2 regions of the Kitasatospora sp. NPDC058406 genome follow, and region 1 is predicted to be linked to the other one. Evidence: riboswitches for the same ligand, from Rfam matches in the RefSeq annotation. Region 1 holds a riboswitch; the other holds the start of a gene.
The links. Region 1 has a riboswitch for cyclic di-AMP ahead of ACFWOG_RS35945 (peptidoglycan DD-metalloendopeptidase family protein). Riboswitches for the same ligand answer to the same signal wherever they lie in the genome.
Positions count from the first base shown of each region.

Region 1 (5,295 bases):
CAGCTCTGGTCCCCCGAGCACAAGGTGGTGCTTGAGCGCCACCTCTGGCTTGCCGTCCTGAAGGCCCAGCAGGACCTCGGCGTCGAGGTGCCGGCCACGGCCGTCGCCGACTACGAGCGAGTGATCGACCAGGTCGACCTCGCGTCGATCGCCGCCCGCGAGCGGATCACCCGGCACGACGTGAAGGCCCGCATCGAGGAGTTCAGCGAGCTCGCCGGCCACGAGCAGATCCACAAGGGGATGACCTCCCGCGATCTGACCGAGAACGTCGAGCAGCTGCAGATCCGGCAGTCGCTGGAGCACGTGCGCGACCGCGCCGTGGCCGTCCTGGTCCGGCTGGGCCGTCTGTCCGCCCAGCACGCCGAGCTGGTCATGGCCGGCCGCTCGCACAACGTGGCCGCGCAGGCCACCACCCTGGGCAAGCGCTTCGCGACCGTCGCCGACGAGCTGCTGGTCGCCTTCCGCCGCCTGGAGGAGCTGATCGCCCGGTACCCGCTGCGCGGGATCAAGGGCCCGGTCGGCACCGCCCAGGACATGCTCGACCTGCTCGACGGCGACACCGACAAGCTCTCCGAGCTGGAGCGCCGGGTCGCCGCGCACCTCGGCTTCGACAACGTGCTCACCAGCGTCGGCCAGGTCTACCCGCGCTCGCTGGACTTCGAGGTGCTGACCGCCCTCGTCCAGCTGTCGGCCGCGCCGTCCAGCCTGGCCAAGACGATCCGCCTGATGGCCGGCCACGAGCTGGTCACCGAGGGGTTCAAGGAGGGCCAGGTCGGCTCCTCCGCGATGCCGCACAAGATGAACACCCGCTCCTGCGAGCGCGTCAACGGCCTGGCCGTCATCCTGCGCGGCTACGCGTCGATGACCGCCGAGCTGGCCGGCGACCAGTGGAACGAGGGCGACGTCTCCTGCTCCGTGGTCCGCCGGGTCGCGCTGCCGGACGCCTTCTTCGCGTTCGACGGTCTGCTGGAGACCTTCCTGACCGTCCTCGACGAGTTCGGCGCCTTCCCCGCCGTGATCGAGGCCGAGCTGGACCGCTACCTGCCGTTCCTGGCCACCACCAAGGTGCTGATGGGAGCGGTCCGCGCGGGCGTCGGCCGGGAGGCCGGCCACGAGGTCATCAAGGAGCACGCCGTCGCCTCCGCGCTCGCGATGCGCGCCGGCGCCCGGGAGAACGAGCTGCTGGACCGCCTCGCGAACGACGAGCGGATCCCGCTGGACCGGGCCGCGCTGGACGCGCTGCTGGGTGACCGGCTCTCCTTCACCGGCGCCGCCGGTGCCCAGGTCGCCGAGGTCGTCCGGCAGATCGAGGCGGTCGCGGCCGCCCACCCCGAGGCCGCCAAGTACGCTCCGGGCGACATCCTCTGACGTTCCGTCAGGCTGGTCCGGCGTCTCGTCAGGCGTCCGGCCGGGGCCCCGTCACCGTACCGGTGGCGGGGCCTTCGCCGTGCTCGGACGCCTCCGGCGCGTGGCCCGGATCCAGTGGCGGTGCGCCGGTGGCGCAGGCGTACCGGCAGTCCGGCTCGGCCACCGGGTGATCCTCCGGCGCCAGGACGTTGCCGTGCACGGTGACCAGCGCGGTCAGCCCGCCGGCCACCAGCAGCCCGGCGCAGATCAGCATCGCGGTGCGGAACGCCGCGTCCACCGAGGCCGGCACCTGGTAGGCGTCGCCGCTCAGCCCGGCCAACGACGGCAGGGCGGCGACCGCGAGCAGGCCGGCGGCCCGGGCGGCGGCGTTGTTCACGCCGCTGGCGATCCCCGCGTGCCGCACCTCCACCGCCGCCAGCACCGTCGCGGTCAGCGGTGCGACCAGCAGCACCATCCCGCAGCCCATCACCGTGACGGCCGGCAGCACGTCCGTCCAGTACGAGGCGTCGGGGCCGATCCGCAGCATCAGCAGCACGCCGGCGGCGCAGAGCAGCGGGCCGACGGTGAGCGGCAGCCGGGGCCCGATCCGCTTGCCCAGCCGTCCGGCCCGCGCGGAGAGCGCCAGCATCAGCACGGTGATCGGCACCAGGGCCACCCCGGAGACCAGGGGGGAGAAGCCGGAGACGATCTGGAGCTGCACGACGAGCAGGAAGAAGACCCCGCTGAACGCCGCGTAGACGGCGAGGGTGACCAGGTTCACCGCCGTGAACAGGCGTGACGAGAAGAGTCCGAGCGGCAGCATCGGCTCCGGCGTGCGGCGCTCGACCAGCACGAAGGCCACGCCCAGCAGCAGCCCGGCCGCCCCGGTGAGCCAGACCCCGGGGGAGAGGCCCTCCCCGGCGGCGGTCAGCGCGTAGGTGAAGGTCCCCAGGGCCACTGCGGCCAGCACCGCGCCGAGGACGTCGAACCGGCCGGTCGAGGACTCGTCCCGGCTCTCCGGCACGTGTCGGGCGGTCACCGCGACGACCAGCACGGCCAGCGGGACGTTCAGGAGGAAGATCCACCGCCAGCCCGGCCCGTCCACCAGCCAGCCGCCGAGGAACGGTCCGACCGCCGCCGACACCCCGCCGAGGCCGGACCAGAGGCCGACCGCGGCGGAGCGGTCCTCGGGGTGGAAGACCGCCTGGAGCATCGCCAGTGATCCCGGGGTGAGCAGGGCCCCGCCGACGCCCTGCACCGCGCGGGCGGCGACCAGCACCTCGATGGTGGGCGCGGCCGCGCAGGCCGCGGAGGCGACGGCGAACCAGACCACGCCGAGCAGGAAGATCCGGCGCCGGCCGTACCGGTCCCCGAGCGCGCCGCCGAGCAGGATCAGCCCGGCCAGGGTGAGCAGGTAGGCGTTGAGCGTCCACTGCAGGGCAGCGAGCGGGGCGTCGAGATCGGTCCCGATCCTGGGCAGCGCGACGTTCACGACGGTCCCGTCGAGCATCGCCAGGCTGGAGCCGAGCACCGTCGCCAGAAGTACCCAGCGACCCTGCGCGGTGCCCAACCGCAGGATGCCGGCCTCGGAGGTGGCCACGGCATGATCGTCCGCCCCGGGGGCCGACGTGACAAGGGTCACCGGGGGCGTGTCGGCGGATGGCTTTCCGTGAGTGATCGTGTGCGGACCGGTCCGGAAATCGGCGGAGGGTCGTGGATCAGTGGCACGCCGTGAATCGATTGTGTGCGTACTGTGCAGCCGATCATTCGGAGCGTGACGGCGGTCCGGTGTTTTGTTGCGAGTTCAAGAGATCGACATTGCTTCACTCGGACGGATGAGTTTTAGTTCAGCGACCGCCCGGCGTCAGCCCGGGTGGCCACCGGGTGGAACGCCTAGTCCTGCCGCTGCCCGGTGGTACGCAACGAACTCTGTTCGGCAGGAGCGGGGGACCCAAAGGTAAGTCGCCGGACCGGAATTCGCGGTCCGGCTTGGGGTGAAGCCGCCTAGATGCGGCCGGGCAACTCCAGCCCGAACCCGACAGCTCACCTCGTAGGCGTCGGAGAGGACATCAGCCATGGCCGCACAGGCTCGTCGTATCGCCCTGCCCCGCGCCGTCCGCATCGGTATCGCCACCGCCGTCACCGGCGCCGCCTTCGCCCTCCCGCTGGTCACCGCGGTGAGCGCCCAGGCCCACGAGGCTCCGGCCGCCAAGCCCCACCAGACCAGCACCTGGAACGGCGCCGCCAGCGTCGACGCCGCCCCGGCCGCCGAGACCGCCCCGGCCGCCGCGGCCGAGGAGACCTACAAGGTCGCAGGCGGGGACACCCTGTCGAAGATCGCCGACGCGAAGAACGTCCAGGGCGGCTGGGAGGCCCTGTACGAGCGCAACCGCTCGGTCGTCGGCGCCAACCCGAACCTGATCTACCCGGGCCAGCAGCTCGCACTCGGCGGCAAGGCCGTCGAGGCCGCCAAGCCGGCCGCGCCCGCCGCCAAGCCGCAGGTCTCGCAGGACTCGGTGAAGCCGGCCGCCAAGCCCGCCGCCCCGGCCGCGAAGCCCGCCGCCCCGGCCGTCAAGCCGGTCGCCCCGGCCGCGAAGCCCGCCGCGCCCGCCGCCAAGCCCGCGCCGGTCCAGGCCGCGAAGCCCGCCGCCCCGGCGCCGGCTCCCGTGGTCGCCTCCTCCGGCTACGTCGCCCCGCTGGCCGGTACCAAGCTCGGTACCGCCTACGGTGTCGCCGGTTCCATGTGGTCCTCCGGCCACCACACCGGTGTCGACTTCTCCGCTGCCACCGGCACCCCGCTGCGCGCCATCGCGGCCGGCACCGTGGTGAAGGCCGGCAACGGCGGCGCCTACGGCAACGAGGTCGAGATCAAGCTCGCCGACGGCAAGTACGCCCAGTACGCGCACCTGTCCTCGATCGCGGTGAAGGTCGGTCAGACCGTCACCGCCGGCCAGCAGATCGGCCTCTCCGGTGCGACCGGCAACGTGACCGGCCCGCACCTGCACTTCGAGATCCGCACCGGCTCGGAGTACGGCTCGGACATCGACCCGATCGCCTACCTGCGGGCGCACGGCGTCTCGATCTGATCGAGCACCAGAACCACCGCTGGGTGCGGGGTGAACGACCTCCCGGAATGGTCATGTCGGGTGACCGCTTGACCGGGTGATCGCCGCACCACCAGTGGATCCACGGGCGCGGGACACGCCCGTTGGGCCGGCCCGGTTCGCGAGACCTCCTCTCGCGAACCGGGTCGGCCTTTGTCGTTTACTCCCCCCGGGGGGGATCTTTCCGGTGGCTTGTCCGCCCGGCCGGATTCCCGCCGAATTCAGGCCGAATCCCGAAGGGTTCCGGAAGGGTTCCGGAAAGGGCTCGGTGAGAGTTCGGGAGGGGTTTCCGGGCGAACGGATCGTTCGGGTGCCGTCAGCGGCGCGGGGCGGTGGTGCCGGTCGGCAGGGTTCGCCGGAGTGTGCGGCCGCCGGGGACGCGCGGGTGGGCGCGGTCGACCCGGTGGACGCTCGCGGAATCTCCCGGCCGACCGGGTCCGCGGCATGGGTGGCCGGCGGTGCGCGGCCGGCCGTCAGCGGCCGGGCCGGGCGGGAGAGTCGGGCCGGGGGTAGGGCGGGGGTCAGCGCCGGTGCGCGGGCTCGGCCTGCTGCGCGGCGGTCAGCAGCTGGTGCACCCGGTGGCCGAAGTCGTCGGCGTCGTGGGCCGGTTCGGGGAAGACCAACCGGACGTCACGGTGGCCGTGCGCGTGGTCGAGGCGGAGCACCAGGCCGTACCGGTCGAGGGCGAGCGGCCGGACGTCGGGGTGGTCGACGAGCAGCTCCGGGTCGAGGAGGCGGGTGAGCACCGCGAGGGCGTCCGGGTGGTCGTCGGCGAGGTGGGTGAGCATGCCGGCCTCGTAGCGGGCGAGCGGGTCCGGGGTGGCGAGGGCGAGGTCGGCGCCGG
Region 1 covers NZ_JBHXKE010000291.1:3,691-8,985, forward strand. The annotation lists gene purB (adenylosuccinate lyase) at 1-1,368, shown strand, start outside; gene ACFWOG_RS35940 (MFS transporter) at 1,397-2,947, opposite strand; cyclic di-AMP (ydaO/yuaA leader) riboswitch at 3,258-3,419, shown strand; gene ACFWOG_RS35945 (peptidoglycan DD-metalloendopeptidase family protein) at 3,423-4,433, shown strand; gene ACFWOG_RS35950 (DUF2470 domain-containing protein) at 4,973-5,295, opposite strand, start outside.

Region 2 (5,295 bases), on a different contig from region 1:
GAGGGCGGCTACGTCGCGGTGCGCGGCGACGACGACCACAACGAGGCCAACAACCGGCAGCCGTTCGCGATCGAGGTCGTGCAGACCGCCTGAGACCGCCCGCTCCTCCGGGAGCGGACGGTCTCGGGGCCGGTCCTAGCGGTAGACCCGGACGTAGTCCGCGGCGAAGGTGATCGGCGCGGTGCCCTGGGGCGCGGGGTGGTACTGCCCCGCGCTCAGGGACAGGTTGAGGATCAGGTACGCGGACCAGGTGGTGCCGACGCCCTTGCCGTCCGAGAAGACCTTGACCCCGTTGACGTACCAGTCGACGGAGGTGGCGCCGTAGTGGGTGCCGATGGTCACCCAGCCGTCCTTGGCTATCGCCTTGGCGTCCGTGTAGTACAGGTGACCCGGCTTGACGTGGTTGGTCAGTTCCAGCAGGTTCGGGTTGTCGGGGTGGTACTCGAAGGTGTCGATCTCCCCGTTGCCGTTCTTCCAGGTCCACAGCGCCGGCCAGGCGCCGGTGCCGGCCGGGAGCTTGACCCGGGTCTCGGCGTAGTCGCCGGTCTTCACCTGGAAGCCCTCGCCGGAGTACTCGGTGGTGAGCAGCCCGGTGTCCCAGGACTGCTTGCCGTTCTCCAGCTTGTTGGCGCCCGGCCTGGCGGTGAACGTGGCGGCGCCGCCGCCGACGGTGACGTTGTTCTTGTTCAGCCAGTCGAGCTTGTTGTCGTCGGGGTTGTGGTTGCCGTAGCGGTAGGCGCTGCTGCGGTCGCCGGTCCAGCGGGAGCCGTAGGCGATCGGGCCGCTGAACTCGTCGGACCAGGTGAGCTTCTTGCCCGCGACGGGGGCACCGGTGGCGGGGGGCGTCGTCGGGCTCGTGGTGGGGGGCGTGGTGGGGGGCGTCGTCGGCGACGGGGTGGGGGTCGGGCTCGGCGTGGCGGTGGCGGAGACCACCAGCTGCCGGGAGGGCAGGTTGTGCCAGGCACCACCGAGGTCCTGCCAGAAACCGAACTGGGTGTAGGTGCCGGCCGCCAGGGTGCGCGCACCGGTGGTGATCGACAGGCCGCTCGGGCAGATCTGCGCGTTGCTGACGTTGCCGGGGAAGTCGAGGTTGCGGCCGGCCGCGTCGCGGATGCCGACGCCGACGGTCTTGGCGGTGAAGCAGGCCGAGGAGTGGACGGCCAGCGAGGCGGTCGAGGCCTTGCCGGCGACCATGGTCGCCGGGGTGAGGGCGTCCTGGGTGACGGTGGGCGCGGTGGCGGCCTGGGCTCCGGTGAGGGCCGGGACGCCGAGCAGGCCGGCGCCGGTGACGGCGAGCACTCCGGTGGCGGCGAGGGCGGCGGTGCGGCGCCGGTGGGTGGGGCGGGCGTGGCGGGGCGCGTGGCGCCGGGCAGGCCGGTGCGGGGCAGGGGGCATGGCTGGGTCCTCTACGACGCCTGCGAGGTGAGCTGTCGGGTTCGGGCTGAGGTTGCCCGGCCGCCCGGGGAGCGGCTTCACCCCTAGCCGCGGTCCGGGCGCGGAGGCGCACGGACCGGGCACTGACCTTGGGTCCCCCGCTCCCGTCCGCTGTGGTGCTCGGGTGCCGACCGGCGGGTGGACAGGACTCGGCGTCCCGACGGCGGGAGTCCGCGACAGCGGACGCCCCTGCAGGCTAGGCAGGCCGCCGGGGACCGGACAACCTCGCACGGACGGTTGTCGCGCAGGTCACAGACCCGGCGTCCGCGGATGATCAACGCGCCTGCGGAGTTGATCAGTTGGGAGGAAGCTACGGATCAGGCCCCGGCCGGGGCCCTCCGGTCCGGGGCGGCACCGGCGCCGCGCTCCCGAGGAGCACCGCGGCCCGGTCGAGGAGGGCCGCCCTGGAGGACCGCCCGGGAGGGCAGGTTCCCCGGCCGGTGGCGGGGTGGAGCGGGAGGCGGCCGGCAGGAGGGCGCGGCAGGAGGACGTCCGGTGCGGGGCCCGGCCCGTCGGCCCCGGCCCCGTGCCCGAGTACGCCGCGAAAGACGGGGCGGTCGGATAGGTTGGGGATCCAACCGCGCCGGAACCGTCCGGACCGCACCGGGAACCGCATGAGAGACGAGGACCAGCCCCACCATGACCGCCCCCCTGCCCGGCTTCGCCGGCCGCACCTTCCTGTTCCAGGTCGACAACGGCGCAGCCTTCCGCAACGCCTACTCGGCCGACGGCAAGCGGCTGCGCTGGGAGGGCCTCGGTGAGTCGGCCGGCCAGTGGGAGGACGTCGCCCTGCACGTCGCCGAGGTCGGTCCGCAGCTGTACTTCGTCAGCTGGACCGAACAGAGCGGCATCACCGTCAGTCACGTCATGGACCTGGGCCGGATGACGGTCCGCGCGTTCTGGACGTACGAGGGCGAGGGCGGCCGGGTCGGCGAGCTGCACACCGGCACGCTGCAGTCCGTGGCCTGACGGCCGCCTGTCGGCCCCGGGCCACCGGGGACGTGCCGGCCGTCCTGGCCGTCCTGGCCGCCTGCCGATCGGGCCCGGTGGTCAGACCGTCCGGCCGGGAACCACCAGGTGCTGCGAGATCCACTCCAGCGAGGACGGGAGCAGCCTGCTCCAGGTCTCGAAGTTGTGGCCGCCCGTTTCCAGCATGCTGTAGGAGACCTTCATCGGGCTGCGCGTCGCGGCCACGAACGCCTCGGTCTCGCGACGGTAGTCGCCGTCGCCCTCCTTGGTGCCGGCCAGCAGCACGGCCACCTCGGGCTGCGGCAGGTTCTTGAGGCGCCACATCAGGTCGGCCTCGTTGCGGCGCTGCTCGCTGCCCTTGAAGAGGTCACCGGTGGTCGGGTCCTCGGCGGCCCGGTAGTAGCCGGAGAGCGAGACGGCGGTCGGGTAGACCTCCGGGTGGCGCATGGCGAGCTTGAGCGCGCAGTAGCCGCCCGTCGAGTTCCCCATGAACGCCCACGCCCGCGGATCGCCGGAGACCCGGTAGGTCGCCTGGATCGCCGAGGGCACGTCCTTGGTGAAGTACGTCTCGGACTGCGGGCCGCCCGGGACGTCCTCGCACTCGGTGTCCTGCGGCAGGGCCGGCGAGGGACGCACCAGCACCAGGACGGTCGGCTGCATCCGGCCCTCCTGGAGCAGCTTGAGCGCCGCGCCCGGGTAGTTCAGCCGGGTCACGAGGTTCTTGGCGATGCCGGGGAAGCCGGTGCTGACGACCAGCGCCGGGAACTGCTTCTGCTCGTACTCCGGCTGGAAGTACTGCGGCGGCAGGTAGACGTAGCCCTCGGTGGAGAGCCGGGTGGTGGCACCGTCGATGCGGATCTCACGGATCTCGCCGGACTGCTCGGGGTCACGGCCCAGTGCCCCGCCGCCCTTGACCTCGGCGTGCCCGATGGTCTCGACGCGCAGCCGGCCGGAGGCGTCCGCCTTGTTGTGGATGACCACCGGACCGCTGTCGCCGGTGCCCAGCAGGTCGTCCCAACTGCTGTAGAAGGCGAAGTAGTTGTTGGCGACCAGGCCGAGCGCGGCGAGCACGGTGAGCTGCGTCGCGCACAGCGCGCCGATCCGGCCGAGCACCGCCTGCCAGGTCCGCTTCGACAGTCTCGGCCACAGCCAGACCGTCCCGGCCATCGCCGCGACGGCGATCAGGACGGTCAGTGCCAGCACCTTGTGGCTCGTCAGACCCATGTCTTGTTTGCTCCCACGCCTCGTACTCCCCCGCCCCCGGGGGAAGGACACCCGGGAGGGCCGCCCCGGTTCCCCGTCCACAACGGGGGCCGTCGCCGGGGCGCGACCACCCACCCTAGCGGTCCGAAGCGGTGCCCCGGACCCGCCGACCAGCGGTCATCGCCTCGGTCTCCGGGAGGAGACGCCCGCCGCGCGTACGGGCCGGCCTCGCGCGGGAGGGCCCGGCGAAGCACGCTCCGGACCACGGGAAGGGCGAGGGCGCGGTGGGGCGAGGGCCTCCCGCACGGCGCCGGGACCACGCTCGGACGGCGCCGGGAGGTCCGGGCCGGTTGCTCCGCCTGGGCCCGCGTCAGCTGACGCGGGCCCAGAGACCGAGGCCCGCGGTGAGCTCGTGCATGCAGCGGGCGCCGAGCTCCCGGGGCGATCCGGGGCCGGTGGCCGCGGCCCCGGAGACGGCCCACTGCTCGAGGGCGACCCGGATGGCGGTGGTGGCCGCCGCGGCGGCGAGCCGGATCTCCAGCACGTCGGTGCCCTGCGGACAGCGGGCGGCGATCGCCAGGTGCAACCGCTGCTCGGAGTCGGCGTGCACCCGCTGCCACACCGAGGCGAGGCGGGGGTCGCGGAGCAGGTCGCGGGTCCACTGCATGGCCTCGACGGCGTCGTCGTCGGGCGGCGTCAGCGACTCGGCCGCCGAACGTTCCAGGGCCTCGCGCACCGGCAGGCCGGCCGAACCCTCGGCGAAGAGCCGCACCCAGCGCTCGCCGCCCGCCGCGAGCAGCGGGGCGACGGCGTCCTCCTTCTCCGAGAAGTAGCGGTAGAAGGTGCGCAGCGAGATGCCCGAGGCCTGGGCGATCTCCTCCGCGGTGGTCGCCTCGGCCCCGCGGGCGGCGAAGAGCGCCGCGGCGGCGCGGGCGATCTCCAGCCGGGTGCTCTCGCGGCGGCGCTGGTTGAGGGTGGGGCGTCCGGTCACGGGGTCAGGCTACGCGGACGGCGGGCCCGGTGACACGTTGCGCCGCCCTGGCACGGGAAGACGGCAGGGCGTGGCCGGTCGATGTGACGCGAGGAGCACAGGTGACGCGTCACGCCTTTTTGGCACGACGTGCCACATGGGCGTACGGTGCCAGTGAGGTCGCGAGACCACGAACGGAACGGAGTACCACCATGGAGCGCTTCAACGGACGGAACGTCCTGGTCACCGGCGGCGGCTCGGGCATCGGACAGGCCACCGTGCACCGGATCCTGGCCGAGGGCGGGCGGGTCGTCGCCGCCGACGTCAACGGGACCGGCCTCGGGGCCACCCTGGAGCGGGCGACCGCCGACGGCACCGCCGACCGCCTCACCACCGTGGTCCTGGACGTGTCGGACGAGACCGCCGTCCGGACGGGCGTCGCCGAGGCGGTGGCAGGACTCGGCGGGCTCGACGTCCTGGTGAACGCCGCCGGCATCCTGCGCTCCTCGCACACCCACGAGACCAGCCTGGAGTTCTGGAACAAGCTGGTCGCGGTCAACCTGACCGGCACCTTCCTGATGACCCGCGAGGCCCTGCCCGCCCTGCTCGCGGGCGGCCGGGGCGTGGTGGTGAACTTCAGCTCCACCTCCGCGACCTTCGCCCACCCCTACATGGCCGCCTACGCGGCGACCAAGGGCGGCATCCAGTCCTTCACGCAC
Region 2 covers NZ_JBHXKE010000001.1:106,577-111,871, forward strand. The annotation lists gene ACFWOG_RS00460 (hypothetical protein) at 1-93, shown strand, start outside; gene ACFWOG_RS00465 (hypothetical protein) at 136-1,395, opposite strand; cyclic di-AMP (ydaO/yuaA leader) riboswitch at 1,405-1,553, opposite strand; gene ACFWOG_RS00470 (MoaF N-terminal domain-containing protein) at 2,074-2,403, shown strand; gene ACFWOG_RS00475 (alpha/beta hydrolase) at 2,485-3,627, opposite strand; gene ACFWOG_RS00480 (TetR family transcriptional regulator) at 3,977-4,597, opposite strand; gene ACFWOG_RS00485 (SDR family NAD(P)-dependent oxidoreductase) at 4,789-5,295, shown strand, end outside.
Region 2: it holds a riboswitch for cyclic di-AMP, as region 1 does, so the genes downstream of both, ACFWOG_RS00465 (hypothetical protein) here and ACFWOG_RS35945 (peptidoglycan DD-metalloendopeptidase family protein) in region 1, are expected to answer to the same signal.